Regions from separate parts of the Streptomyces sp. NPDC001393 genome, predicted to be linked through region 3. Evidence: riboswitches for the same ligand, from Rfam matches in the RefSeq annotation. Region 3 holds a riboswitch; each other region holds the start of a gene.

Region 1 (9,371 bases), on a different contig from region 3:
AGCTTCGCGAGGTCGGCGACGTCCGAGTGGAGGTCGACCTCCTCCACGTGCCAGGTGTTCTTGATCGCGTCCCGGTAGCGCTCGTAGAAGTCCGGGTAGCGCATGGGGCGCAGGGTGAGTTCGAAGCCCGGGTCGAGAAGGTTGGCGTTACGGGTCATTACTGGCAGGCCTCGCAGGACTCGGGGTTTTCCAGGGAGCAGGCGACCGCGTCGGGGTCGGCGACCTGCTGGACGGGGATGGTGGCGGGGGTCTGCGCCCGGGCCGCGCGGGCGATGCGGGTCGCCGGGCGGGAGCGCAGGTAGTACGTCGTCTTCAGCCCGGACTTCCAGGCGTACGCGTACATCGAGGAGAGCTTGCCGATGGTCGGCGTCTCCATGAAGAGGTTCAGGGACTGGGACTGGTCCAGGAAGGGAGTGCGGGCGGCGGCCATGTCGATCAGCCCGCGCTGCGGGATCTCCCATGCCGTGCGGTACAGCGCGCGCACGTCCTCGGGGATCCAGGCGAAGCCCTGCACCGAGCCGTTGCTGTCCCGCAGCGCCTCCCGGGTGCGGGCGTCCCACACGCCGAGGTTCTTCAGGTCCTGCACCAGGTAGGAGTTGACCTGCAGGAACTCCCCGGACAGCGTCTCGCGCTTGAACAGGTTCGACACCTGCGGCTCGATGCACTCGTACACGCCCGCGATGGAGGCGATGGTGGCGGTGGGCGCGATGGCCAGCAGCAGGGAGTTGCGCAGGCCGACCTCGGCGATCCGGCTCCGCAGCGCCTCCCACCGCTCCGGCCAGGTCAGTTCGACGCCGTAGTGGTCGGGATGCAGCACGCCCCGGGCGGTACGGGTCTTCTCCCAGGCCGGCAGCGGGCCGCTGCGCTCGGCGAGGTCGGCGGAGGCCTCGTACGCGGCGAGCATGATCCGCTCGGCGATCCGGGTGGACAGGGCCTTGGCCTGAGGTGAGTCGAAGGGCAGGCGCAGCTTGAAGAAGACGTCCTGCAGACCCATCGCGCCGAGGCCGACGGGGCGCCACTTGGCGTTCGACCGTCCCGCCTGCTCGGTCGGGTAGAAGTTGATGTCGACCACGCGGTCGAGGAAGGTGACGGCGGTGCGGACGGTGTCGTCCAGCCGCGCCCAGTCGATGTCCCCGGTCGCCGTGTCGACAAAGGCACCGAGGTTCACGGACCCCAGGTTGCAGACCGCTGTCTCCCCGTCGTCCGTGACCTCCAGGATCTCCGTGCAGAGGTTGGAGGAGTGGACGACGTGCCCCGGCAGGGCCGTCTGGTTGGCGGTGCGGTTGGCGGCGTCCTTGAAGGTCATCCAGCCGTTGCCGGTCTGCGCGAGGGTGCGCATCATCCGGCCGTACAGCTCACGCGCCGGCATGGTCTTCTTCGCCAGGCCCGCCTGCTCGGCCTTGCGGTAGGCGGCGTCGAACTCCTCGCCCCACAGGTCGACCAGCTCCGGCACGTCCGCCGGGGAGAACAGCGACCACTGCCCGTCGGCGCCCACCCGGCGCATGAACTCGTCCGGGACCCAGTGCGCGAGGTTCAGGTTGTGCGTGCGGCGCGCGTCCTCACCGGTGTTGTCCCGCAGTTCCAGGAACTCCTCGATGTCGGAGTGCCAGGTCTCCAGGTAGACGGCCGCGGCGCCCTTGCGCCGGCCGCCCTGGTTCACGGCGGCCACCGAGGCGTCCAGGGTCTTCAGGAACGGCACGATGCCGTTGGAGTGCCCGTTGGTGCCGCGGATCAGCGAACCGCGGCTGCGGATCCGGGAGTACGACAGACCGATGCCGCCGGCGTGCTTGGAGAGCCGGGCCACCTGGTGGTAGCGGTCGTAGATGGAGTCCAGCTCGTCCAGCGGGGAGTCGAGGAGGTAGCAGGACGACATCTGCGGGTGGCGCGTGCCGGAGTTGAAGAGCGTGGGGGAGGACGGGAGGTAGTCGAGGCGGCTCATGAGCCCGTAGAGCGCGGCCACTTCGTCCACGGAACGGGCCGTGTCGTCCTCGGCCAGGCCGCTCGCGACCCGCAGCATGAAGTGCTGGGGCGTCTCGATGACCTTGCGGGTGATCGGGTGCCGGAGAAGGTAGCGGCTGTGCAGGGTGCGCAGGCCGAAGTAGCCGAAGCGGTCGTCGGCCCCACGGTCGACCAGCGCGTCGAGCCGCTCGGCGTGCAGCCGTACGAACTCGGCGGTGCGGTCGGCGATGAGCCCCTCGCGGTGCCCCACGGCCACCGACCCGGTGAAGGACGACACGCCCTGCGAGGCGGCCTCGGCGCGGATGGAGAGGGTCAGCAGCCGGGCGGCCAGCCGGGAGTACGCGGGGTCCTCGGAGATGAGCCCGGCCGCGGCCTCCGTGGCCAGCTCGCGCAACTCCGCCTCGTCGGCCTTCGCCGACCGGCCGCGCAGCGCGGCGGCGGCGACCCGGCCGGGGTCGGCGTCGGGCAGGTCGGCGGTCAGCTCGGTCAGGGTCCGCAGCAGCGCGGTACCGGGACCGTCGGTCTCCAGGCCGGTGGCTGAAACGCCGTCGGCTGAAGCCGGGTCTGCTGGCGCGATGGTCACGTGGGGCTCTCCCTCGCTCGGCACGGGGGCCTTGCGGAGGGCAGGCGGCAGCCACGAGCGCACACGGCGTCGCGTCCACCGGCCCATTCCACGAGGCCCGGACGTCGGAAGTCACCCGGGCCGGACGGCCGGGCGCACGCTGCCGGCAGGTCCTCGGACTGACTCCTGTGCACGGCGTTTGCGGGAACGGACATGCACAAGTACACCGTTGCGGGACAGTTCCGGATTCGCACCGGATTCCCCTGCGGCGACAGCGAGGATGAGCATACATCTAGTGCCGGGCTGTCGTGTCACCCCCAGATGTTGTGTCGTGGCGGTGTCACAGCGTCAACTCGTAGGTGAGGAGAGTGAGGTCGAGCTGCTCGGGCAGCGGATTCCAGTCCCGCTCGGGTGTGCGAACGAAACCCAGTCGTTCGTAGATGCGGTGGGCGGCGTGCATGGTGCGCTGGGTCGACAGCACGATGGCCCGGCAGCCCTCGATGGCCCGTGCACGGTCGATACAGGCCCGCACGAGGGCCTCCCCGGCGCCCTGGCCGCGCGCCACGTGGGCTACCGCCAGCATCCGCATCTCGGCCTCTCCGGGGCGGGCGATGTCGGCCATCGGCCCGGGGGACGGCACGAAGGTGACCCCGCCGAGGAGGGTGTCATTCCGTATGGCTGCGAGCACGTCGGCCGAGGCCGCTCTGCCGCAGACGTCGCGCAGCTCGTCGAGGTAGGCGTCGTTCTCCCCGAAGTCGAGGAGGCCGTCCTGGAGGTAGGCCTGGGCGGTGATCTCGCCGAGGGCGTCGTACTCGTCGGGGGCGGCACGCCGGATCACGATGTCCATGGCACCGAGTCTGCCGGACGGGTACGACAACGGGCCGCCGGAGTTTCCTCCGGCGGCCCGTCGTACGGCAGTCGCTCAGTGACCGGCACCCGCAGTGGCCGGTGGCAGCTCCACCTGGACCCCGGGGTCTCCCGCGTCCGCCGTGTAGTCCTCCGGACTGGTCTCGTCGACGCCCTCGGGGGCCTTCACGGCCTTCAGGACGAAGGTGAGGACCACCGTGACCACGACGTTGAGGACGAACGCCGTGAGGCCGATGTAGCCGATCTCGCCGAGGCCGGGGATCTCCTTCGCCGAGCCGCCGAAGTGCTTCTGGGTCGGGGAGGCGACGCCGTACGCGGCGACCGTGCCGTACACCATGCCGACCGCCCAGCCGGCGAGCAGGGCCCAGCGGTGGAACCAGCGGGTGAACAGGCCGCCGACCAGGGCCGGGAAGGTCTGCAGGATCCAGATGCCGCCCAGCAGCTGGAAGTTGATCGCGACCGTCTTGTCCATGGTGAGGACGAAGACCAGCGCGCCGACCTTCACCAGCAGCGAGACGAACTTGGAGACCTGCGCCTCCTGCTTCGGCGTCGCGTCCGGCTTGATGAAGTCCTTGTAGATGTTGCGGGTGAAGAGGTTGGCGGCGGCGATGGACATGATGGCCGCCGGGACCAGCGCGCCGATGCCGATCGCCGCGAAGGCGACGCCCGCGAACCAGCTCGGGAACATGTCCTCGAACAGCTGCGGGATCGCCAACTGGCCGTTCCTGACCTTCACTCCGGCCGCGATCGCCATGAAGCCCAGCAGGGCCAGCAGGCCGAGCATCAGGGAGTACAGCGGCAGGATCGTGGTGTTGCGGCGGATCACCTCACGGCTCTTGGAGGACAGGGTCGCGGTGATCGAGTGCGGGTACATGAAGAGCGCGAGGGCGGAGCCCAGGGCCAGGGTGGCGTAGGTCCACTGGCCTGCCGCCGGCGGCACGAGCGCCCCGCGGGGCTTGCCCGTGGCCGGGTTGACCTGGCTGAACGCGTGGGCCGCCTTGGCGAAGACGTCGTCGAAGCCGCCCAGCTTGATCGGGATGTAGATGATCGCCACCGCGATGACGATGTAGATCAGCGCGTCCTTGACGAAGGCGATCAGGGCGGGGGCCCGCAGGCCGGAGGAGTAGGTGTACGCCGCCAGGACGCCGAAGGCGATCAGCAGGGGCAGGTCCCGCACGAACCAGTTGGTGCTGCTGTCGCCGCCGACGCCCATCACGTCCAGTACCGCCTGGATGCCGACGAGCTGCAGCGCGATGTACGGCATCGTCGCCAGGATGCCGGTCAGCGCCACCGCCAGCGACAGCCCCTTGGAGCCGAAGCGGCCCCGGACGAAGTCGGACGTGGTGACGTACCCGTGGCGGTGGCTGACCGACCACAGGCGGGGCAGGAAGGTGAAGATCAGCGGGTAGACCAGGATCGTGTACGGCACCGCGAAGAAGCCGGCCGCGCCCGCCGCGTAGATCGCCGCCGGTACGGCGACGAAGGTGTACGCCGTGTACAGGTCGCCGCCGAGCAGGAACCAGGTGATCCAGGTGCCGAACGACCGCCCGCCCAGGCCCCATTCGTCCAGGGAGTGCTCGTTCTCGGCCTTGCGCCAGCGCGCGGCGAGGAAGCCCATGACCGTGACGGCCAGGAAGAAGAAGATGAAGACGCCGAGCGCGACGCCGTTGACGCCGTTCTTCACTGCGCCTCACCGCCCTTCTGGGAGGCGCGGGAGCGCTGGTCGCGCTTCCAGAGCTGGTGGGCCGTCATGGTGAGCGCCGTCGAGATCAGCACCCAGAGCATCTGGTACCAGTAGAAGAACGGGATCCCGATGAAGGCGGGGTCCGTCTTGGCGTAGGAGCCGACCCAGAGCATCGCCACGAAGGGCGCGACCAGACACAGGGCGATGATCACCCGTACCGGTGTGACGACCGGGGGTCTCACTTCAGGCGTTTCGGACATGCCACGGCTCTCCGTCCCCTCGCTGATCACCTGTGTAATGCGCAGGCAATCTAGGTGACGGTGTCATGGAAGCGGAAGACCTCGTCCGCATATCGGTATGTCGATTCAGCGAACGTCCACAGGTCCCACCCGCCTTGCTCCGCAGGCCGCTTGGGCTTCTACTCCGCAGGCCGCTTGAGCCTCGCCACGAACTTGTAGCGGTCGCCGCGGTACACCGACCGCACCCACTCCACCGGCTTGCCCTCGTGGTCCAGGGAGTGGCGGGAGAGCATCAGCATCGGCAGGCCCACGTCGGTGCCGAGCAGGCCCGCCTCGCGCGGGGTGGCCAGCGAGGTCTCGATGGTCTCCTCGGCCTCGGCGAGGTGGACGTCGTAGACCTCGGCGAGCGCGGTGTAGAGGGACGTGTACTTCACCAGGGAGCGGCGCAGCGCCGGGAAGCGCTTGGCGCTCAGGTGGGTGGTCTCGATGGCCATCGGCTCGCCGTTGGCCATGCGCAGCCGCTCGATGCGCAGCACCCGTCCGCCGGCGGCGATGTCGAGCAGCTCGGCGAGCCGGTCGTCGGCGGTGATGTAGCCGACGTCCAGCAGCTGCGAGGTGGGCTCCAGGCCCTGGGCGCGCATGTCCTCGGTGTAGGAGGTGAGCTGGAGCGCCTGGGAGACCTTGGGCTTGGCGACGAAGGTGCCCTTGCCCTGGATGCGTTCCAGGCGCCCCTCGACCACCAGTTCCTGCAGGGCCTGGCGGACGGTGGTGCGGGAGGTGTCGAACTCGGCCGCCAGCGTGCGCTCGGGCGGGACCGGCGTGCCCGGCGCCTGGGTCTCCGTCATGTCGAGCAGGTGCTTCTTCAGGCGGTAGTACTTGGGCACGCGCGCCGTACGGACGGTCGTCCCGGCCTCGTTCTCCGCACTGCTGACGTCGGTGGTCATGCTCTGCCTTCCCGGCTCCGGATGCCGAAAGCGACCGACTGACATCGGCCACGGTTCACATCGTGGCACGGGTTCTTCTGTCAGGACTCCACCCGCACGCTCCGTGATCTCCTCTATATACAGTGGTGACCGGGGTTGGTCTAGTCCATCGGGCGCGGGCGGGCGGCGTCAGATCCCCTGCCAGTCCGGCTTGCCCGCGTACGTGTGCCGGAAGTAGTCGGCCAGCTTCAGCTTGGACGCCGCCGCCTCGTCGGCGACCACCGTGGCGTGCGGGTGCAGCTGGAGCGCGGAGGCCGGGCAGACGGCCGCGACCGGGCCCTCGACGGTCGCGGCGACCGCGTCCGCCTTGCCCTCGCCGGTCGCCAGCAGCACCAGGTGGCGGGCCTCCAGGATGGTGCCGATGCCCTGGGTGACGACGTGGTGCGGCACCTGCTCGATGTCGCCCTCGAAGAAGCGGGCGTTGTCGACGCGGGTCTGCTCGGTCAGTGTCTTGATCCGGGTGCGCGAGGCCAGCGACGAGCAGGGCTCGTTGAACCCGATGTGCCCGTCGGTGCCGATGCCCAGCAGCTGCAGGTCCACCCCGCCGGCCTCGGCGAGCGCGCGGTCGTACGCCGCGCAGGCCGCCCGGATGTCGTCGGCCGTGCCGTCGGGCCCGAGGAACTTGTCCATGCCGATGCCGAGCGGCTGAAGGACCTCCCGGCGCAGCACGGAGCGGTAGGACTCGGGGTGGTCGGCGGGCAGTCCCACGTACTCGTCGAGCTGGGCTATGCGGGCCCGCGAGGTGTCCACGGCGCCGGAGCGCACCTTCGCGGCCAGCGCCTGGTAGACGGGCAGCGGGGTCGAGCCGGTGGCCACGCCGAGCAGGGCGTCGGGCTTGCGTCGCAGCAGCTGTGCCATGGCCTCGGCGATGAGCTCGCCGCCCGCCGCGGCGTCCGGAACGATGACAACTTCCACGCTGGGCCTGCCGTTCTGAAGTGGGCTCTGGACGTCTATGTGGTTTAGACCAATCTAACAGAACCGGGTCCGTCGCGGACTGCCTCCGCATTTCTCTAAGGTCCGCTATAAAATGGCTCCATGGTGATCTCCAGATCGCGTGGCCGCCCTCGCTCCTTCGATCGTGCCACCGCCCTGGAGAAGGCGCTCATGGCCTTCTGGGAACACGGCTACGAGGCCACCTCGGTAGCCGACCTCACCCGGATCATGGGCATCGGCGCCCCGAGCCTGTATGCGGCCTTCGGCGACAAGCGGACGTTGTTCGAGGAGGTCGTGCGGCTCTACACCGACACCTACGGCGCCTTCGGTGAGCGGGCCCTCGCGGAGGAGCCCACCGCCCGCGCCGCCGTCGGGCGCATGCTGCGCGAGGCCGCCGCCGAGTACACCGACCCCGCCCATCCCCACGGCTGCCTGGTCGTGCACGCCGCCACCAACTGCACCAGTCCCGAGGTGGCAGGGGCGCTGCGCGAGCGGCGCAACGCGAACATCGCCGCCGTCGAGTCACGGATCCGGGCGGACGTCGCGGCGGGACGGCTCCCGGCGGGCACCGACGCCGCCGCCCTCGCCCGGCACACCGCGGCCATGATCCAGGGCATGTCCCAGCAGGCGCGCGACGGAGCGAGCCGTACGGAACTGGAAGCACTCGCGGAAATTGCCCTGTCCATCTGGCCCCAAGGGTGACCCGCGCGGGCTAGGCTGCGTGGCATCGGGTGTCATCCGTGTCGTGCACCTGACTTCGTGCGTGCCGACAACACCATGGACATACGGTTGTGGTCTAGTCCAGAATCGAAATGGACATCCAACTGAACAAGCCTCCGCCTTCCCCGCACAGGAAGGCGGATCGAGGAACCGGAGCTCTCTGCCCTGACTGCCCCGGCTCCTCGACCTTCGGCCGACCGGGACCGCACACCCCGCGGCCGATGATGCTCCGGGCTGCGGTGCCGGGAGGGTTGAGGGTCCCTTCCAGGCGCCGCGGCCCGCGGGTGTTCCAGAGCCCGCTCGCGGCTGGTTTTCGGCCACCTTCACACGTCCGGGTACGCTCGCAGACGTGCCCTCCATGAACGAACTGGTCCGCCAGCACACCGCCCTCGACGACTCCGACCTCGAGTGGCTCCATCTGCTGGTCTCGGAGTGGCAGCTGCTCTCCGACCTCTCCTTCGCGGACCTGGTCCTGTGGGTCCCCACCCGGGACGGCACCCGGTACGTCTCCGTCGCCCAGATGCGCCCCAACACCGGCCCCACCTCCTACCAGGACGACATGGTCGGCCACCTGGTCCCGCGCGGCCGGCGGCCCATGCTGGACGCGGCGCTGGACGAGGGCCGGATCGTGCGCGAGGGCGACCCGGAGTGGCGCGAAGAGGTCCCCGTACGGGTCGAGTCCATCCCCGTGCGCCGCGAGGGCCGCGTCCTCGGGGTGATCGCCCGCAACACCAACCTGCTCACGGTCCGCACCCCGAGCCGTCTGGAGCTCACCTACCTCCAGAGCGCCTCGGACCTCGCGCAGATGATCGCGGCAGGATCGTTCCCCTTCCCCGACCAGCAGGTCGACATGGACGCCTCGCCGCGCGTCGGCGACGGCCTGATCCGGCTGGACGCGGACGGCCTCGTGCAGTACGCCTCCCCGAACGCGCTGTCCGCCTACCACCGCCTCGGCCTCGCCGCCGACCTGGTCGGCCAGCACCTCGGGCAGACCACCGCCGAACTCGCCCCGACCCGGGGGCCGGTCGACGAGGCGCTCGCCAAGGTGGCCAGCGGCTGGGCGCCGCGCGAGTTCGAGATCGAGGCCAACGACGGGGTGATCCAGTTCCGGGCCATCCCGCTCAAGCCCAAGGGCACCCGGATCGGTTCGCTGGTGCTGTGCCGGGACGTCACCGAACTACGGCGCCGCGAGCGGGAGTTGATCACCAAGGACGCGACCATCCGGGAGATCCACCACCGGGTGAAGAACAACCTCCAGACGGTCGCCGCGCTGCTGCGGCTGCAGGCCCGGCGCATCGAGTCCGAGCGCGGCCGGGAGGCCCTGGAGGAGGCCGTCCGCCGGGTCGGATCCATCGCCATCGTGCATGAGACGCTGTCTCAGAACCTGGATGAGCGGGTGGAGTTCGACGACATCGCCGACCGCG
Region 2 (9,371 bases), on a different contig from region 3:
TGTCCAAGCCGGGCTCCAGCAGGCTGACATCGCCCCGGAACTTGTTCACGAGGAACCCGGCGACCAGGTCCTGGTCCTCGGGCGAGAGCAGCGCCAGGGTCCCGAAGAAGGACGCGAAGACGCCGCCCCGGTCGATGTCGCCGACGACGAGCACGGGCAGCCGCGCGTTCCGCGCGATCCCCATGTTGACGATGTCGGTCCGGCGCAGATTGATCTCGGCCGGGCTGCCCGCGCCCTCACAGATCACCGCGTCATACGTGCCCCGCAACTCGGCCAGGCAGTCCAGCACCGTGCCGAGCAGCTTCTGCTGGCGTCCGCCGTGGTACCCGCGCGCGCTCAGCTCGCCCACCGGCCTGCCCAGCAGCACCACCTGGCTGCTCTGTTCGCCGCCCGGCTTGAGCAGCACCGGGTTCATCAGCGCGGTCGGCTCGATCCGGCACGCCTGGGCCTGCATGGCCTGGGCCCGGCCGATCTCCGCGCCCTCGCGGGTCACGAAGGAGTTGAGCGACATGTTCTGCGCCTTGAACGGCGCCACCTTCACGCCCTGACGCACCAGCCACCGGCAGATCCCGGCCGTCACGACGCTCTTGCCGGCGTCGGAGGTGGTGCCGGCGACGAGGAGTCCCCCGTTCACTTCCCACGTCCCTTCGGGCTCCTGAGGCTCTTGACGCTGCTGACGAGGAGGCGCGCGGCGACCGTGGTGCCGAGCGCGAGCAGGCCGACGCGGCGGGAGAGCCGTACGGCCCGGTCGATGTCGGAGACCCGGACGGCCCGGCCGGCGTCGCCGTTGAGCACGGGCCGGTGCTCGACGCGGCCGCCGTAGGAGAGCGTGCCCCCCAGGCGGACGCCGAGTGCGCCGGCGAAGGAGGCCTCCACGGGCCCGGCGTTGGGGCTCGGGTGCCTGCGGGCATCGGCCTTCCAGGCGCGCAGGGCACCGAGCGGGTCGGGTCCGGCTGCGGCGGCGAGTACGGCGGTCAGCCGGGCCCCCGGCCAGCCGGACAGGTCGTCGAGCCGGGCGGAGGCCCAGCCGTAGCGGCGGTAGCGGGGGGACCGGTGACCGACCATCGCGTCCAGGGTGTTGACGGCCCGGAAGCCCAGCAGCCCCGGCACCCCGGCCACGGCTCCCCACACCAGGGCGCCCACCACGGCGTCGGAGGTGTTCTCGGCGACCGACTCGACCACGGCCCGGGCGATCCCGTCGGCGTCCAGCGCCTGCGGGTCCCGGCCGCACAGATGCGGCAGCCGGGCGCGGGCCGCCTCGACGTCCCCGAACTCCAGGGCGCGCCCGATCGTGCGGGCCTCCCGGGCGAGCGAGGTACTGCCCACGACCGCCCAGGTGGCGGCGGCGGTCAGCGCGACGGAGGCGGCGGGGGAGGGGCGTACGGCGCGTGCGGCCAGCGTGCCGAGCGCGACGGCGCCACCGGCGCACACGGCGGTGTGCACGGCGCCCCAGCCGCGGTGGTCGTGCCACAACGCGCGGTCCACGGCAGCGGCCGCACGTCCGAACGCGGCGACCGGATGCCCGCGGCGCGGATCGCCGAGGAGCAGATCACCGAGAAGGCCGGCGGCGGCGCCGTACGCGTAACTGCGATCGGCACCCATCGGCTCAGCCGAGGTGGATGGCAGCAGCGCCCCGAAGGGGCGCGGGGCTGAGTGGGACAAGCGGCTGCCGCCGGGATGGGGGTCCCCCCGGGTTCGAGCGAAGCCGAGAACTTGGGGGAGCGACCAGCCACGACGGGCCTGCGGACGACCGACGGCCTGTCGTGGCACTCCCCGCGGAGCGCCTGGTGGTGGTCCTTGTCCTTCGGCAGCCGGGCATGGCGATCGATGTCCTCACTCAGGGTGTCCGCGCCCTGGTTCGACGAGATTCGGCGGTGAGAGTTCCTGGCTCCCGGGGGTTCTTCCCCGGTGACAGTGGCGGGACCGCGCCGGATTCGCACCGGCTTCCTCTCCTGCCGCCGTACATGGCCTGGGCAGTCCACCACGTGCCCCGAAGGGCCGTCAACTTGCCGTTGACCTGCGAGGGGAGAGTGTGCCGATCCCCACATCGTGGGGCGCCCGTGACCTGTGGGCGTGAAAAAGGCTCCCCTCCGTCACGGACGGAGGGGAGCCTTCGGGCTGCCTGGTTCGTGGTGCTCGGTCAGGACTTGGAGACGATGAGGAAGATGCCGTACGCCACCGCCGCCGCGCAGGCCGCGAAGCAGACGTAGGCGCCGGTGACGGCGAGGGTGGCGGAGCCGCCCTGGGCCGCGGCCTTCTCGCGCCGCGCCAGACCGTTGACGCCGAGGGTGAACAGGGCCACCAGGCCCACCGTGAACACGAGGCTGACGCCGATGACGGAGCCGAGGGCCGACCAGTCGATCTTCATGGGTTGCTTCCTTGGTTACCGGTGCGGCCGGGGTCAGACGGTGGCGGCCGGCGGGGCGGCCTCGGGGGCGGGCGCGGGCTCGGCGGCGGCCGGGGAGGGGATCGTGGCCGTCAGGTCCTCGGTGATGGTGCCCGCCGGGGGCGGGGTCACCGCGGCGATGGCGGCGGTCACCACACCGGCAGGCTCCCCGGTCTCGGCCACCACGTTGGTGTGGTCGACGACCTCGCGGCGGGAGATCTTCCAGATCGCGGCGCTCGCGGCGACCAGGAGGACGGCGACCACCGCGGTGCCCCAGTCACCGAGGCCGGTGACGGACTCGGCGCCCGCGCCGACCAGCGCGGCGGCCGGAAGGGTGAGCACCCACGCGATCGCCATGCGGGTCGCGGTGGACCAGCGGACCACCCCGCCCTTGCGGCCGAGGCCCGCGCCCATCACGGAGCCGGAGACGACATGCGTGGTGGACAGGGAGAAGCCCAGGTGGGAGGAGGCCAGGATGGCGGTGGCGGCGCTGGTCTGGGCGGCGAAGCCCTGGCGCGGCTCCAGGTCGGTCAGGCCCTTGCCCATGGTGCGGATGATCCGCCAGCCGCCGATGTAGGTGCCGAGCGCGATGGCCAGGCCGGCGGAGAGGATGACCCAGGTGGGAGGGTTCGAGCCCGGGGCGATGGCACCGCCCGCGATCAGCGCGAGAGTGATGACGCCCATCGTCTTCTGCGCGTCGTTGGTGCCGTGGGCGAGGGAGACCAGGCCGGCGGAGGCGATCTGCCCGGCGCGGTAGCCCTTGCGGGTGGCCTCGCCCTCGGCCTTGCCGCCGATGCCGTAGGAGAACCGGGTGGCCAGCATCGACGCGACGCCCGCCACGACCGGCGCGGCGACCGCCGGGAGCAGCACCTTGGTGACCAGGACGTCGCCGTGCACGGCGCCGAGGCCGGCGGAGGCGACGGTGGCGCCGATCAGGCCGCCCATCAGGGCGTGCGAGGAACTGGAGGGGAGGCCCACCAGCCAGGTCACGAGGTTCCAGAGGATCGCGCCGACCAGGGCGGCGAAGATGACCTCGGGACGGATGCCCTTCTCGTCGACGAGACCCTTGGAGATCGTGTTGGCGACCTGCACGGAGAGGAAGGCGCCCACCAGGTTCAGGGCGGCGGACATGGCCACCGCGATCCTGGGCTTCAGGGCGCCTGTGGAGATGGTGGTGGCCATCGCGTTGGCGGTGTCGTGGAAACCGTTCGTGAAATCGAACGCGAGAGCGGTTACTACCACTATCGCGAGGATCAGCGAGAAGCTTTCCATTTACCCAGGCAATCGTTCGAGGTCATTGGGTGGACGACCGTAGGCAACCTGGGTGAACGGAAGATGAACTGAGTCGTACGCCAGGGTGTCTGCGGAGGGGGATTACGGTTCCGTGGAGGGGGAGTGCGGTTCCGCTCGGCCCCGGTGTCCCAGGCGTCCCTTGGCTACCGACCGCGCGCGAAGGTCCGCAGCCGGCTCCCGGTGCCGTTGAAGAGATCCTGGTCACCCGGCAGCCGGCCCCCGCTGCCGAACTGCCAGAACGTCCAGTACCGCCACCCGCCCGGCAGCTTCCCCGGCCGCGAGGTGCCGTGCCGGGCGATCCACAGGGCGTGGCTCTTCGAGAACGCACGGCTGTTGCCGGTGCACAGCCGCCACCACTGGGTCGTCGTGTAGATCACCGGGCGGCGGCCGGTCTCCCGCTTGACCTCGTCGCTGAAGGACCGGATCCAGCGGACCATCCGCGTCCTGCCCAGCCCGTAGCACTTGTGCCTCTTGCTGTACGGGTTGTACTCGATGTCGAGCGCGGGCGGCAGCGTCCGGCCGTCCGCCCGCCAGTCCCCGCCGTGCCGCACGAAGTAGGCGGCCTGCCGGGCGCCGGAGGACCTGTCCGGCCGTGCGAAGTGGTACGCGCCCCGGTACAGGCCCTCCTTGCGCGCACCGTCGTACTGCTGGGAGAAGTAGGGGTTGCGGTAGTCCGTGGACTCGGTCGCCTTGACGTATACGAACCGCGCGCCCCTGGACCGGGCGGCCGCCCAGTCGACGCGCTTCTGGTGCGAGGAGACGTCGTGTCCCCGGGGCTTGGCCGCGGCCAGCGCCAGAGGTCCGGCCGCCGCGGGCGCGGTGCCCGCGAGGGCGAGCGCCGCCGTGGCCGCCACGAGAACACCGGCGCGGCGACGGAGATGAGTGCGTACCTGGGCCATGTGTCTCCCCGGGTCGGCGGACGAGATCTCGCCCGGCGGGCCAGGCAGCCCATTGAAGGCCCGGCGATCAACGAATCGGCGCCTCATGTGCGGCGATTCCTGCCGACAACCACCCGTTCGGGGGTGCGCGCTCGCGGCCGGAAGCGGCCGCCCGCCCTCTCCTTGTGGGCGCGGCTGGCAGGATCGCGGCATGGCTGAACAGCGGCGGGACGCGGAACGGGAACGGACCTGGGCGGAACTGGTCGCGACGGCGCGGCGGACCGTAGCCGACGGGCTGGTGGTCGGCACCTCCGGGAACGTCTCGGCGCGCGTCGGCGACCTGGTGCTCGTCACCCCCTCCGGTGTGCCGTACGACCGGCTCACCCCGGACGACATCACCGGCGTCGACCTCGCCGGACGCCAGGTGCTCGGCACGCTGGTGCCGACCAGCGAGCTGCCCATGCACCTCGCCGTCTACCGCAGCACCGACGCCCGCGCGGTCGTCCACACCCACGCCGTGCACGCGACCGCGGTCTCCACACTCGTGCCCGAGCTGCCGCTGGTCCACTACATGGCCGCCGCCCTCGGCGGCCCCGTGCGCGTTGCCCCCTATGCCACGTACGGCACCGACGAACTCGCCGGGAACATGCTCCGCGCCCTGGCCGGCCGTTCCGGCTGCCTGCTGCAGAACCACGGCACGATCACCTACGGCGCAGGCCTCGACCAGGCCTACGACCGCACCGCCCAGCTGGAGTGGATGTGCCGCCTGTGGCTGACGGCGTCCTCGGTGCCGGGCCTGACCCCCACCCTGCTGACGGAGGCACAACTGGCCGAGGCGGGGGAGCGATTGCGGGGGTACGGCCAGCGGAGGTAAATCCCGAGCCTCCTTCGCCCCTCGCCGCTCCGCTGGCCGGTGATGGCAACCCCCACGACACTGGACCCGTGCGCACCGTCAAAGCGACCGCCCTCACCACGGCCATAGCCGCCGGCATGGCCATGGCTTCCGTCGCCGCCGGCCGGATCGCCAGCGACGCCGCGCTGAAGGCGCCCGCGGGCCGCCCGCTGCCCACCGAGCCCCGTCTCACCGTGCACGGCACCGCCGCCGGCCAGATCACCCTCACCCGCGACCTGGCCTCGCTGCGCCCCGGCACCTACGGCCTCGTCGGCGACGGTTCCCACGCGGTCGCCGGCCCCGTCCTGGCGGCGGCCCGGCACGAGGCCGACACCGTCGTACGCCGCCTGGAACGCGTCACCCACGGCACCTTCGCCCCCGGCGACGCGGTGTGGCTCACCCCGAACCTGCACATCGGCGACCCCGGCACCGCCCTCGGCCTCGACCACGCCGACATCGACGTGCCCGGCGAACTCGGCGAGCTGCCCGCCTGGTTGGTGCCCGGCGCCCGGGAGACCTGGGTGATCGCCGTGCACGGCCTCGGTGCCACCCGGGAACAGGCCATGAACCTCATGGCCCCCCTGCATGCCCGCCGGGTGCCGGTGCTCGCCCTCGCCTACCGGGGCGACCCCGGTGCCCCGCGCCCGCCGGACGGCCTGAACCACCTCGGCGAGACCGAGTGGCGCGACCTGGACGCGGCGATCCGCTACGCCGTCCGCCGCGGCGCCCGCCGCGTCGTCCTGCTCGGCTGGTCCACCGGCGCCACCATGGCCCTGCGCGCCGCCGAGCACTCCCCGGTGCGCGAGCGCATCGCCGGACTGGTCCTCGACTCGCCGGTGCTCAGCTGGGAGGCCACGCTGCGCGCCCTCGCCCGGGCCCGCCGCACCCCGCCGCCGCTGCTGCCGCTCGCGGTGCGCGCCGCCCAGGGCCGGACCGGCCTGCACGCCGACCGGGTCCCCGAGCTCACCGACCCCGGTCTGCTCACCGTGCCGACCCTGATCTTCCACGGGCCCGACGACGCGGTTGCCCCATGGGAGTTCACCCGCCGGCTCGCCCGCAGCCGCCCCGATCTCGTCGCCCTGCACACCGTGCCGCAGGCCCCGCACGCGGCGATGTGGAACGCCGACCCCAAGGAGTACGAGGAGCGGCTGCGCCGCTTTCTGACCCCGCTGGTGTGAGCATGCTCCGGGCCTCGGGCAGGCGCCGGAAGGCCCGGTGCCGGACATTCCGTTTAAGGCCGTACGACTGGCCTGATCACCACGCTCGCCCCGCCCCGGACCCCGTGCCTTGGCCAGCCCCGTCGCCCCCCGTGACATTCCGTTTGGGTTTTCGGACCGTCAACCGGAAGACTGCACCCGTGACGTCCCGTATCCCGCGCGACTCCAGGCTTCGACTCGTCCGACCGCGACCCCTGGCCGCCGCCCCCAGAGCTGTGAACCAGCGGCGCCCGCGCCGCCCCGCACCCCGGCCGCCGGAGGGCACCCCCGCCCCCGCGGAACTGGCCGGAATGGCCCGCACCGGGCTGGCCGGTCCGGTCCGTGTGGCTCGCTGGGCCGACGCCGCACTCGGCCCCGGCAGCGACGGCGCCACCGCCGACGGCAAGGCCACCCTCTCCGACGCCACAGCCCGACGCGCCGCCGCCGATCTCGGCCTGAGCGTCGCTCAGGTCCGCACCGACTGGGACACCGCACGCCTCGCCGGACTCGTCGAGGTGCACGGCGACAGCGCACGCCCCGGCTGGCGGCTGCGTGCCTGGGACCGCGACGACAGCGCCGTACTGCGCGGCTGGGTCGCCCTCTTCGACGCCTGGTCGCTCGCCTCCCCGGAACCCGAGGAGCACGAGCCGGCCGCCGTCGCCGAGGTCGTCTCGGCCATGCCCCAGGTGCTCTCCTTCCTCCAGCTCTCCGCCGGGCCCGTCCCGGTCGAGCAGCTCCTCGACCTGCTCCAGCAGCGCGTCACCGAACTACGCACCGAACGCTGCGAGATCCCCTACGAGCCCGTCCCGTCCCGGCCCGCCGAGCCGGGGTCCGCACGGCCTGCCGAGCCTGGCTCCGTGCGGGTTACCGAGCCGGGGTCCGCCCGGCCCGCCGGGCCTGGCTCCGTGCGGCTTGCCGAGCCCGAGGCACGGCCCGTCGAGCCCGGGTCAGCACGGCCCGCCGAGTCTGCGTCCGTGCGGCCTGCCGGGCCCGAGTCCGCACGGCCCGCCGAGCCCGGCACCGTACGGCTTCCCGAGCCCGGCACCGTACGGCTTCCCGAGCCCGGCACCGTACGGCTTCCCGAGCCCGGCACCGCACGGCTCACCGAGCCCGGGGCCGTGGCGCACGTCGAGACCAGCACCGCTCTGCCGACCGTGCCGGCTGCACGGCAGCCGTCCGAGCCCGGGGCCGTGCGGCAGGGCCTGGCGGGGGCGCGGCCGCCGGCCGAGCCGGGACACGGGCGCCCGGCGGGCGGCTCCCCGGGCCCGGCGGAACTCGTGGCCGTCCCGGGAGACCCCGCGCCCACCGGCGACACCCCGCTCGCGCCCCTCCTCGACTGGGCACTGCGGGCCCTCGCCTCGGTCGGCGCGCTGACCTACGGCGCCGGCCAGGCCACCCTCACCCCCCTGGGCAGCTGGGCGGTGTGGGTCAAGCTGGAGCAGATCTGCGTGGCCGCGCAGAGCCCGGCCGGCAACATCGAGCAGTCCGCCGAGGACATGCTCCGCGGCTGCGCCCAGCTCCGCCCCAACGCCGCCCGCGCCGAATACCGCGCCTGGCTCGCCGCCCGCACGGTCGGCGACGCCGTCACCGAGCTGATCCATGCCGCGCGCGGCGAGGACGCCCTGCTGCGCGGCCTGGCCTTCGAGGCGCTGCGCGTCGTTGGCGCCCCGGCGGAGCCCGACGTACGCGCCGTCGTGGACGAGCCGGCCCTGCGGCCCTACGCCCTGCTGTGGCTCGCCGAGCACGACGGGGTCGACCCGGAGGACGCCCACGAGGTCCTCACCCGGCAGGAGGCGACCTGGCTGTGGGTGGACACCGCCGCCGCCGTCGCCGACCACGGCGAGTCGCCGATGCTGGTCCGGCATCTGGAGTCCGCGGTGCAGCCCACCGTCCCCCAGCTGCTCGACGAGGTCCGCGCCGTCGGGCACCCGCGCACCGTGCAGGTCCTGGTCGCGCTCGCGGCGGCGCATCCCGACCCGGCCCTGGCCAAGGCGGTGCGCCGGGCCGCCTTCCAGGTGCACACCGGAGGATGAGCGGCGCGGGGGCCGCTCAGGCGCCGATCTCGGGGGCGTAGGTCCCGAAGCTCCAGATGTTGCCCTCGGTGTCGCGGGCCATGTAGTCCCGCGAGCCGTAGTCCTGGTCCGTCGGGGGCATCAGGATCTCCACGCCGTGCTCCAGGGCCCGCTGGTGGTGGGCGTCCACGTCGTCCACCACGACGTACACCCCAGCGGGTCCGGCGTCCTTCATCGCGGTGTCGAACAGGCCGCCCCGCCCCTTGGAGCCGATCATCACCGCGCCGTTGCCCTGGACCAGCTCGGCGTGCATCACCTTGCCGTCCTCCGTCTCGTACAGCGACAGCTCGGTGAAGCCGAGGGCCTCCGTGAGCTGCCTGATCGCCGCCTTCGCGTCCGTGTACAGCAGCGTGGGGTAGAGACTCGGCCGTGCGCCGCCCGTGCCTGCCATGCCGATCACTCCTTCGTGCGTCGGTTCTCCGGCGTCCCGTTCAGTCTCGCAGCCGCCACCGACAACGCCTCGGCGCAACGTGTCGGCACAGCTTCATGACGAACGTGCGTCCAGGTCCGCGACGCTCGCCCGCAACGATCTTCCGCAACGATCTCCGCGGTACGGACCGAACGCACGGACGGAGAAAACCGCTTGCACACCCCCGTTAGACTTCTCCCCATGGCCATTCTCCTCGCGCATTAGACGGCGGGAACGTCCTCAGC
Region 3 (9,371 bases):
CGGTGACCGGCCCGGCGGCGGGCGGACTGCTGCTGGACCACCTCGGCTGGCGCGCCGTCTTCCTGGTCAAGATCCCTTTCTGCCTGCTCGCCCTGGTCGTGGCATGGAGGGCGATGCCGAGGGACGGGGGCCTGCGCCTACCCGACCGGCGGGCGGTGGCGGATGCCCTGCTGGTGGGTTCCGGAGTGGCCGCCTTGCTGCTGGCGCTGACCTTGGCGTCGGCAAGCCCGGGGTGGCTGGTGCTCGTGCTTGCCGCCGTGCCGCCGCTGTGGTGGTGGCTGCGGGGGCCGGGCGGCCGTCCCGTGCTCGGCGTACTGCGGGCAACGGCACTGGTCCGGGCGCACACGGCGGTGCTGGCGCTGGCGGCCGGGTTCGCCGCGACGCACTATGTCGTCGCCCTGCACCTCCAGCGCGACGACGGCGTCAGCGCGACCACGACCGGGCTGACCGTGCTCGCCTTCCCCCTGGGCATGGGACTGGCCGGACCGGTCGGCGGTCGCCTCGCCGACCTCCCGCACGCTCGGCTTCGCAGGAGCGGGCGGGGCTCCCAGCGCGGGAGCACCCCCACCGGGGCCCGGCCGGTCGCGGTCACCGGTGCCGCGCTGACCGCTGTCGGACTCACCCTGCTCATCCCGCTGGGCGACAGCTGGACACCACTCGACGTGGCCTGGCGGCTGGCGCTGGCCGGTCTCGGCATGGGCCTGAACGGTGGCCCCACCCAGGCCCTGGTCATGGGCGCCGCCCCACCCGACCGCACGGCGACCGTGGGCTCGTCGGTTCAGCTGGCCCGCGGCCTCGGCTTCACCCTCGGCCCGGCCCTGGCCACCGCCGCCTGGGGCCTGGCCGGAGGCGACAGCAGAGTGACAGCCGGCCTGGCCCTCGCGGCGACCGCCGCCTGTCTGGCCGTACCGCTGCTCGCCCTGCACGGACGCAGGAGCGCGCCCACGCCCGAGAAGACCGCCGACGCGGCACCCGCCGCCCACCACCCCTGACCGAGGAGTCGTCCCCATGTGCGGAATCACCGGCTGGGCGTCCTTCCACCACGACGCCCGTACCCAGGCCGCCGTCATCGAGGCCATGACCGCCACCCTCACCCCGCGCGGCCCCGACGCCGGAGGCGTCTGGCTGGGCGAGCGGGCCGCGATCGGCCACCGCCGACTGGCCGTCCTCGACCTCGAAGGCGGCGTCCAGCCGATGACCGACCGGCCCGACGAGCCGGACATCGTGCTCACCTACAGCGGCGAGGTCTACAACCACCACGCAATCCGGGCCGAACTGCGCGGCCGGGGCCATGAGTTCCGCACGCGGAGCGACACCGAGGTGGTGCTGCGGGCCTACGCGGAGTGGGGCGAGGATCTCGCCGGGCACCTGGAGGGCATGTTCGCGTTCGCCGTCTGGGACCAGCGCGCCCAGCGGCTGGTGCTGGTCCGTGACCGGCTCGGCGTCAAACCCCTGTTCTGGTCGGCCGTCGACGGCGGCCTCGCCTTCGCCTCCGAGCCCAAGGCCCTCTTCGCCCACCCGGGGGTACGGCCCCGCGTGGACGCCGACGGACTGCGGGAGGCCTACAGCCTGCTGTTCAGCACCGGGCCGACGGTCTGGGCCGGGGTACGGGAGGTCGAGCCCGGCGGGCTGCTGGTCCTCGACCGCGGCGGAATCCGCGAACGCCGCTACTGGCAGCTGGAGGCCGGCGACCACACCGACGATCAGGAGACGACGGTGGAGCGGATCCGTGCGCTGGTCGGCGAGGCGGCCCGCAGCCGGCTGGAGGCCGACGTGCCCCTGTGCAGCCTGCTGTCCGGCGGCATCGACTCCACCGTCCTGACCGCCCTGATCGCCGACGAACTACGGCTGCGCGAAGGTGCGGGGGCGAGGATCCGTTCGTACGCCGTCGACTACAGCGACCAGGCGGAACGGTTCACCGGCGACGTCCTGCGCACCGGCCACGACACCCCGTACGCCCGTGAAGCCGGCGCCCACATCGGCACCGACCACAGCACGGTCATCCTCGACCCCCGCGCCCTGCTCGACCCCGAGCACCGCAAGGCCGTCGTCGTGGCACGCGACTCACCCATCGGGGTCGGGGACATGGACACGTCGCTGTATCTGCTGTTCGGCGAGATCCGCAAGCACTCCACCGCGGCCCTGTCCGGCGAAGCCGCCGACGAGGTCTTCGGCGGGTATCCCTGGTTCCACGATCCGAAGGCGCTGGCAGCGGAGACCTTCCCGTGGCTGCTGGTCACGGGTGACGAGGCCGCCATGCCGCTGAACCCCGAACTGGACCTGCACATAGCCGAGTTCCGCGACGACACGTACCGCAGCGCCCTGGCCGCCGTACCGCATGCCGACGGGGAGACGCCGACCGAGCACCGGCAGCGCGAGATGCAGCACCTGTCGCTGACCCGCTGGCTGCGCCAGCTCCTGCACCGCAAGGACCGGCTCAGCATGGCCCGGGGTCTGGAGATGCGGGTCCCGTACTGCGACCACAGGCTCGTCGAGTACGCCTTCAACACGCCCTGGTCGCTGAAGAGTTTCGACGGCCGCGAGAAGAGCCTCCTTCGTGCGATGGGTGCCGGTCCGGCTCCGGATTCGGTCCTGTACCGCCCCAAGAACCACTACCCGGCCACCCACCACCCCGACTACAACCGCGGCCTGCAGAACATGGCCCGCGACGCGCTCACCACCCCACAGGTCCGGGCGCTGGCCGACGAGACCCGCATCAAGCCCTGCCTCGACGCCCCGCCCGGCCGGCTGGAGTGGGGCCACCGCCTGCGCCTCGAACGGGTGGTCGACCTCGCCCTGTGGCTGGACCACTACCGGCCCGAACTCGCCCTCTGAGGAGCCTTCGCATGACCCTCCAGGAACAGCAGCCGGCCGCAGACCCGGACACCCTGCCCGACCCGGTTCCGCTCATGGGCTGCCCCTACAAGGCCAACCCCTACCCCCTGTACGAGCGGATGCGCGACGCCGGCCCGGTCCACCGCGTGCTGTTTCCCAGCGGCGTACAGGCCTGGCTCGTCACCGGTTACGACGCCGCGCACGCGGCGCTCAACGACGACCGCCTCGGCAAGAACCACGACCGCGGCAACGACCGCTGGCGTGCCCGCGCCTCGATCATGCCCGAGCCACAGCACTCCCAGCTCCAGGTCCACCTGCTCCACCAGGATCCGCCCAGGCACACCCGCATGCGGCGTTTCGTCACCGACGCCTTCACTCCGCGCCGGATCGAGAGCCTGCGCCCCCGCCTGCAGGAACTGGCCGACGCGCTGATCGACGCCCTGCCCGAGAGCGGCCCCGCCGACCTCGTCACCGGGTTCGCCGCCCTGTTCCCCTTCCAGGTCCTGGCCGAGGTCATCGGCCTGCCGCAGGAACTGGCGGCGCGCTTCGACCGTGACTGGGGCAAGGTCGTCCAGCCGGTCGGCCCCACCGACCCGGGCCGCCCGCGGTACGAGGCCCGGCTGCACGCACTGCAGCGCTACATCGCGGACGTCGTCGCCCACAAGCGCGAACACTGCGACGACGACCTGCTCAGCCGCCTCGTCGTGGCCCGCGACCATCGTGAACTGTCCCAGGAGGAGCTGGACTCCATGATCTTCCAACTCCTCGTCGCAGGCCAGGAGCCGGTCACCAACCAGATCACGACCGCCCTGATCGCCCTCTTCCGTAACCCGGAACAACTCGCCCGTCTGCGCGACGAGCCGGAGCTCCTGCCCCGCGCCGTGGAGGAACTCCTCCGCTACGACAGCGCCTTCGAGCTCACCACGTGGCGCTTCCTCGACCAGGACGGCGACCTGCACGGCACCGTGGTCCCGGCCGGTGACTCCGTGATCGTCTCCCTGTGCGCCGCCAACCGCGACCCGCGACGCTTCCCCGACCCCGACACCCTGGACCTCGACCGCTCGCCCAACCCCCACCTCGCCTTCGGCCACGGCATCCACTTCTGCCCCGGCGCCGCCCTGGCCCGCGCCGAACTCCAGATCGCCCTCGGCGCCCTCCTGGCCCGCCTGCCCGGCCTCCACCTGGCCATCAGGGACGAAGACATCGAGTGGATCCCGGCCGTCCTGGGCCGCGGCACGCACCGCCTGCCCGTCGGCTACGGCCGACGGCTCTGACATCGACGTACCGCTGACCGGAGCGGCCCACACCGGCCGCCCCGGCCCCGCCTGACCCACGCCCACCGACGCCCCGGCTGACCCACGCCTACCGACCACAGGCGCCTGGCCACCCGCCACGGCGCCATGTCGACGTGCCCTCGTACGTCCCGTGCTCCAGGAGAGACGACATGCCACTGACCACCGCGCCGGACACCCTCCCCACCCGCATCGGCACCGCGATCCTGAACCTGCTTCTGCCCCATCACCGCACGACCGACCGCGCTCCTGTTCCTGTCCCCGCGGAAGCGTTCCCCCATCAGCTGCACCGCATCGCCGACTTCACCCGCGACGGCGTGCCCGTCGTCTTCACCCTGCCCGGCTTCCCGTGCAAGTCCCCCCATCTCGCCAAGGTCCTCGGGCACCTCCCTGACCAGGGCGAACGTCTCTCCCTGACCTTCCTGAACACCCTGTGCACCGAGATCGAGCGGGTCTACCCGCCCGGTGCCCGCGTGATCATCTGCTCCGACGGCCACGTCTTCGGCGACCTCATCGGCGTGCCCGACGAGCACATCGACGCCTACGCCGACGGCCTACGCATGCAGATACGCCAACTGGGCCTGGACAGACTGTCCGTCTTCGACCTGCGCGACGCCCTCGGCGACCTCCCGAACGGCACGAAACGCGCCCGCATCCAGGAGCGCCACGCCCCCTCCCTGGAGGCCCTGCGCGCCGAGGTCCGGGCCGATGACCAGACCCTCGCCCTCTACCGGGGCATCACCCGCTTCCTCGTCGAGGACACCGCCGACTGGACGGGCACCCGCTCCGCCCTCCAACGCGCATGCCGGCAACGGGCGTACGGCGTGATCCAACGCAGCCGCGCCTGGGGCGCCCTGATCGCCGAACACCACCCCCGTGCCGTACGCCTCTCCATCCATCCGCAGCCCGTCGGCGCCCCGAAGTTCGGCATCCGCCTCCTCGACGCGCCGGACGCCTGGACCACTCCCTGGCACTCGGCCGCCCTCCGCCGCGCCGACGCCACCTGGACGCTCATGCCCCGGGCCAAGGCCGCTGAACTCGGACGCCTGGTCGAGCTCGGCGGACGGCCCAGCCACTACGAAACCGAGGTCTGCGGCCATGGTGTTTCGGGGCCTTGACGACGTGCGCACCGGGGGCATGCCCGCGCGTAAGGGCACCGGGCCCGCACCTTCGGCCTGTTGCAGCACCCGGCGCGGACCCGGTGGGCCGCTCGCCACGGCCAGCTTGCCCCGGCCCTGCTGGCCGAGGCGTGTGCCGGTGGCGGCGAGGGGCGCTGTGGCGTCAGGCCGTGTCCGCCGCACGGGCGCGCCAGCGCTCCTCAACCTTCGCCAGACGCCAGTAGCCGATGGCCGCGGCCCAGACGACCACGAACAGGCCGGCGATGACGTAACCGACGTTGTCCAGGTTCAGGCCCGCGATCCAGCCGGAGACGTCATCACTCAGGCCCAGCTTGTCGTGCAGCACCCCGACCAGTTCGATCGTGCCGACGAAGAAGGCCACCGCGATGGAAAGGCCGGTGATGGTGAGGTTGTAGAACACCTTGCGCACCGGGTTGGAGAACGCCCACTGGTAGGCGAAGTTCATGAAGGTGCCGTCGAGAGTGTCGAACAGGCTCATGCCGGCGGCGAAGAGGAGGGGCAGGCACAGGACTGCGTACCAGGGCAGGCCCGCGGCGGCGCCGTTGCCGGCGAGGGCCAGGAGCAGCACCTCGGTGGAGGTGTCGAAGCCGATGCCGAAGAGAAAGCCCAGCGGGAACATCTGGCCGGGGCGGCGGACGGACTTGGTGAGCCGGCCCAGGATGCGGTTCATGAAGCCGCGCGAGTCGAGGTGGGCCTCCAACTCCGCCTCGTCGTACTGCCCTTCCCGCATGGCCCTGAAGACGCGGACGATGCCGAACAGCGCCACGAGATTCAGGGCGGCGATCAGGTAGAGGAAGCCGCCGGAGACCGTCGTGCCCACGGTGCCGAGGACCTGGTGGGTCCGTGAGCCGTCGTTCATCAGGGTGCCGGCGAGCTTGGCGCCTCCGGCGACCAGCGCGGCCATGACGACCACCACGCTGGAATGCCCGAGCGCGAACCAGAAGCCCACCGACACCGGCCGCTTGCCGTCGGCCATCAGCTTGCGGGTGGTGTTGTCGATCGCGGCGATGTGGTCCGCGTCGAAGGCGTGCCGCATGCCGAGGGTGTAGGCCGTGATGCCCAGCCCGACCCCGAACGCCTTGCTGCCGACCTCGTAGTGGCGCGGCACCACGAGCAGGAACAGGATTCCGAAGGCGACCACGTGCAGAGCGACGATCACGGTCAGGAGGCCCGCGGTTCGGACGGTGTCCTCACGCCGCCAGCGGAAGGAAGGGGCGGCGGCGGTTTCGGGCACGCCTTGGGGCACGGTCATACGGTCACGCTCCAGCACCTCGTGGATCAGCTTCGTGGTGCCGTGGCCGGTCTCCTGGCTGACGGGTCACCGCGCCCGCCCCTGCCTTCCCGGCCGCGAGGCCAGTGGCAATGCATGGGGCGGGAGCTCCCCGATCACAGTGGCGAGGGCCGCGCCGGACTGAGCCCCTGAGGGACTGTCACCGGTCTTCCCGAACACCACGGCCTGCCCACCCTAGAAGGCCGGAGGTTGAAGCTGCAAGGCTGCACAACTGATCAGGTATGTTGGTCGGCGTCAGCGGCTGCGATGATGAGTGCATGCATCTCGTCCCCGCGGAACGTGCCGGGCAGCGGACCATCGACGGCCATCGGGTCTGCGACGCCATCGCCGCCGTCGGCGAGCCCGAGCGGGTACGCGCCTGGGCCGACCGCTTCTCGCTGCTCTCCGACCCCGGGCGCCTGTCCCTGCTGCTGGCCCTCCACGAGGCGGGCCCCATCGCCGTCTCCGACCTGGCCGTCGCCACCGGCATGCGGGACACCGCCGTATCCCAGGCACTGCGTCTGCTCCGGGCAGCGGGCGTCGTGGAAGGCGAGAAGGACGGCCGGATCGTGCGCTACCGACTCGTCGACCCCTCGATTTCCGCATTGCTGAAACACTGCGGGTCCCAAGAGGCGGGAGCGGGCGACCTTCTCCCTTAGGAACTGACGGACGACCAGTTCCGCGTCCGACCTGGTTCCGGCTGTCGACAGGGCGGCCCATGACCCTCCTGGCCTGCTTCTTTTTGTGACTCCACGCGCCTTCTCTTGCCGGTCTCCATCGCGCGACCAGCGGCGGCGTGCTCCCGCCCTTCCTGCCCGGCCGGCTGGAACCTCTTGCCTCGGTGATGCCCGCGGGTGTCGGCGTTCGTGCGCTCAACGGGCTGGCCTACTTCCACGAGGACGCAGTGGCGAGCGGCTTCACGGTCCTGTCCGTCTGGGGGGCGTCTGCGTGCTGGCGATCTTCGGACTGGACCGGATCGCTTCCACGACGGCGATCGCGTACGCCGCGTACCGCGTCAGGCCGGCCTGAGCCCGCTGAAACAGATGGGACCAACTCACCCAAATCATTTGTATACGGTATATATCAGACATCGCGCATCTAAGAAGGGAAACTTGCATGAAATTCGCGGTGATCGGCGGAACCGGACTGATCGGGTCACAGGTCGTGGAGAACCTCAGGGCGGCAGGACACCAAGCCGTACCGCACTCCCTGTCCACCGGCGTGAACATCATCACCGGCGAGGGCCTGGAGTGGGCCGTTTCGGGCGCCGACGTGGTCATCAACCTGACGAATTCCCCGACGTTCGACCACGCCTCGCTCGCCTTCTTCCAGACTTCGATGGACAACCTCGTCGCCGCGAGCGAGAAGGCAGGGGTCGGACACTTCGTCATCCTCTCGATCGTTGGCGTGGATCGGGTGCCCGAGCTGGACTACTACCGGGCGAAGGTGCTGCAGGAAGACGTCCTCAAGGCCGGGTCGATCCCCTATTCCATCGTCCGTGCCACGCAGTTCATGGAGTTCATGGACGCGACCCTGGCCATGACCGCCGAGGGCGACACCGTCCGCCTGCCGCGCACACCGATCCAGCCGATCGCCGCCGCGGACGTCGCCGGCGTCGTCGCCGAGGTCGCCGCAGGCAGTCCTCTGAACGGCGTCCTCAACATCGCAGGTCCCGACGTGTACACCCTCGACGAACTCGGGCGCCTCACCCTGACCGCCAAGGGCGATGCCCGCTCAGTCGTCACCGATGACAGCGCCGGCATGTTCGCCGCAGTCCAGGGCGACGCCATCACCGCCCCGAAGGGCGCCCGGATCGCACCCACCCACTACACGGACTGGCTCTCCTGACGGACGCAGCCGGGACACTTTCGATGCCCCGGCTGCGTCATCGCCAGGGTGATATCGGCACCCGGCGCCGCCATCCTCGCCCTCGAATCACTCGATCATGCGATGCGTCTCGGCACCGCCGCGCCCCACGCTGGCGGGGTAGGACTTTCCGGGCGAGGCACCCACCGCACGGTGACCCGTCAGACAGCATCCCGGTACGGCTGCCAGTGGGTCGAGACGCGAGTGGACGAGGGAGACGGGCGATCTTGGACGACTATGAGGCGGTCACCAGCCGACGGGCCGTGCGCGGATTCACCGATCGGCACGTGTCGAATGCGGTACTGGAACGCGTGCTGTCCGCCGCGGCCTGGGCACCGCCCGGATCGAACCTTCAGCCGTGGCACGTCTACGTACTGACCGGCCGGCCACTGGCGGAGCTCAAGAAGCGCGTCGGTGAGCGCGTGGACGCGCCTTCGGCGAGCAGCGCTACGGCGCACTCGGCATTCCCCGCGAGGACTTGAGGCGCGTCCGCATCAACTTCATCAACCGGCAGCCGGCTGGCAGTTACCAGGGCATCCGGTCCGACCGTACCGACTCCGTGTCGCCCCGCCCACTGCGGCGACACGCCATCTCGCGCCCAGGGTAAGGCCGTTGAGGCGGGAGGTAGAACTCGGCCGCGGTAGCGGTTGCGTGGACGCCGAGTTCGGCGGCGACCGCGGCGATCCTCTTGTGGCTGACGGTGAGGCGGGCCTGCCCGTCGGTGCCCAAGGTCGTGCAGCGGGCGTTTCGCACTTCTCGTCGCTCCGTCCGTCTATCAGCCGTACGGCGTCCGGCGCCGATGTTCCAGGACGGCAACGTCCTCCATGATGCCGCCGCCCGGTGCCGTCGGGCGGGCCCAGGTTGCGGCGTTGACGGAGGAACCGGACGCGAAGGCCAGGATGTGCGGGACTGCTTCGCGCAGGCCCTCGAAGCGGCGGTGCACCAGGCAGTTTCCCGGCTCGGCGCCCA

What was found. Region 3 has a riboswitch for cobalamin ahead of ACWC2T_RS37080 (HoxN/HupN/NixA family nickel/cobalt transporter). Riboswitches for the same ligand answer to the same signal wherever they lie in the genome.
Region 1: it holds a riboswitch for cobalamin, as region 3 does, so the genes downstream of both, ACWC2T_RS10995 (ribonucleoside-diphosphate reductase subunit alpha) here and ACWC2T_RS37080 (HoxN/HupN/NixA family nickel/cobalt transporter) in region 3, are expected to answer to the same signal.
Region 2: it holds a riboswitch for cobalamin, as region 3 does, so the genes downstream of both, ACWC2T_RS25380 (cobalamin biosynthesis protein) here and ACWC2T_RS37080 (HoxN/HupN/NixA family nickel/cobalt transporter) in region 3, are expected to answer to the same signal.

Annotation. Positions count from the first base shown of each region.
Region 1 is NZ_JBSFIH010000007.1:66,750-76,120, forward strand. Features, by position in the region: gene ACWC2T_RS10990 (ribonucleotide-diphosphate reductase subunit beta) at 1-158, opposite strand, end outside; gene ACWC2T_RS10995 (ribonucleoside-diphosphate reductase subunit alpha) at 158-2,542, opposite strand; cobalamin riboswitch at 2,670-2,809, opposite strand; gene ACWC2T_RS11000 (GNAT family N-acetyltransferase) at 2,862-3,368, opposite strand; gene mctP (monocarboxylate uptake permease MctP) at 3,444-5,072, opposite strand; gene ACWC2T_RS11010 (DUF3311 domain-containing protein) at 5,069-5,332, opposite strand; gene ACWC2T_RS11015 (GntR family transcriptional regulator) at 5,491-6,255, opposite strand; gene nagB (glucosamine-6-phosphate deaminase) at 6,424-7,209, opposite strand; gene ACWC2T_RS11025 (TetR/AcrR family transcriptional regulator) at 7,330-7,929, shown strand; gene ACWC2T_RS11030 (sensor histidine kinase) at 8,297-9,371, shown strand, end outside.
Region 2 is NZ_JBSFIH010000025.1:71,979-81,349, forward strand. Features, by position in the region: gene ACWC2T_RS25375 (cobyric acid synthase) at 1-634, opposite strand, end outside; gene ACWC2T_RS25380 (cobalamin biosynthesis protein) at 631-1,602, opposite strand; cobalamin riboswitch at 1,857-1,998, opposite strand; gene ACWC2T_RS25385 (hypothetical protein) at 2,141-2,368, opposite strand; gene ACWC2T_RS25390 (anion permease) at 2,402-3,658, opposite strand; gene ACWC2T_RS25395 (lysozyme) at 3,823-4,578, opposite strand; gene ACWC2T_RS25400 (class II aldolase/adducin family protein) at 4,769-5,431, shown strand; gene ACWC2T_RS25405 (alpha/beta hydrolase) at 5,500-6,627, shown strand; partial or broken gene ACWC2T_RS25410 (hypothetical protein) at 6,957-7,487, shown strand; gene ACWC2T_RS25415 (hypothetical protein) at 7,503-8,678, shown strand; gene ACWC2T_RS25420 (VOC family protein) at 8,695-9,108, opposite strand.
Region 3 is NZ_JBSFIH010000054.1:36,226-45,596, forward strand. Features, by position in the region: gene ACWC2T_RS37060 (MFS transporter) at 1-992, shown strand, start outside; gene asnB (asparagine synthase (glutamine-hydrolyzing)) at 1,009-2,835, shown strand; gene ACWC2T_RS37070 (cytochrome P450 family protein) at 2,847-4,109, shown strand; gene ACWC2T_RS37075 (L-tyrosine/L-tryptophan isonitrile synthase family protein) at 4,280-5,245, shown strand; gene ACWC2T_RS37080 (HoxN/HupN/NixA family nickel/cobalt transporter) at 5,409-6,518, opposite strand; cobalamin riboswitch at 6,546-6,735, opposite strand; gene ACWC2T_RS37085 (ArsR/SmtB family transcription factor) at 6,815-7,195, shown strand; gene ACWC2T_RS37090 (SDR family oxidoreductase) at 7,653-8,384, shown strand; gene ACWC2T_RS37095 (nitroreductase family protein) at 8,630-8,884, shown strand; partial or broken gene ACWC2T_RS37100 (phosphatase) at 9,178-9,371, opposite strand, start outside.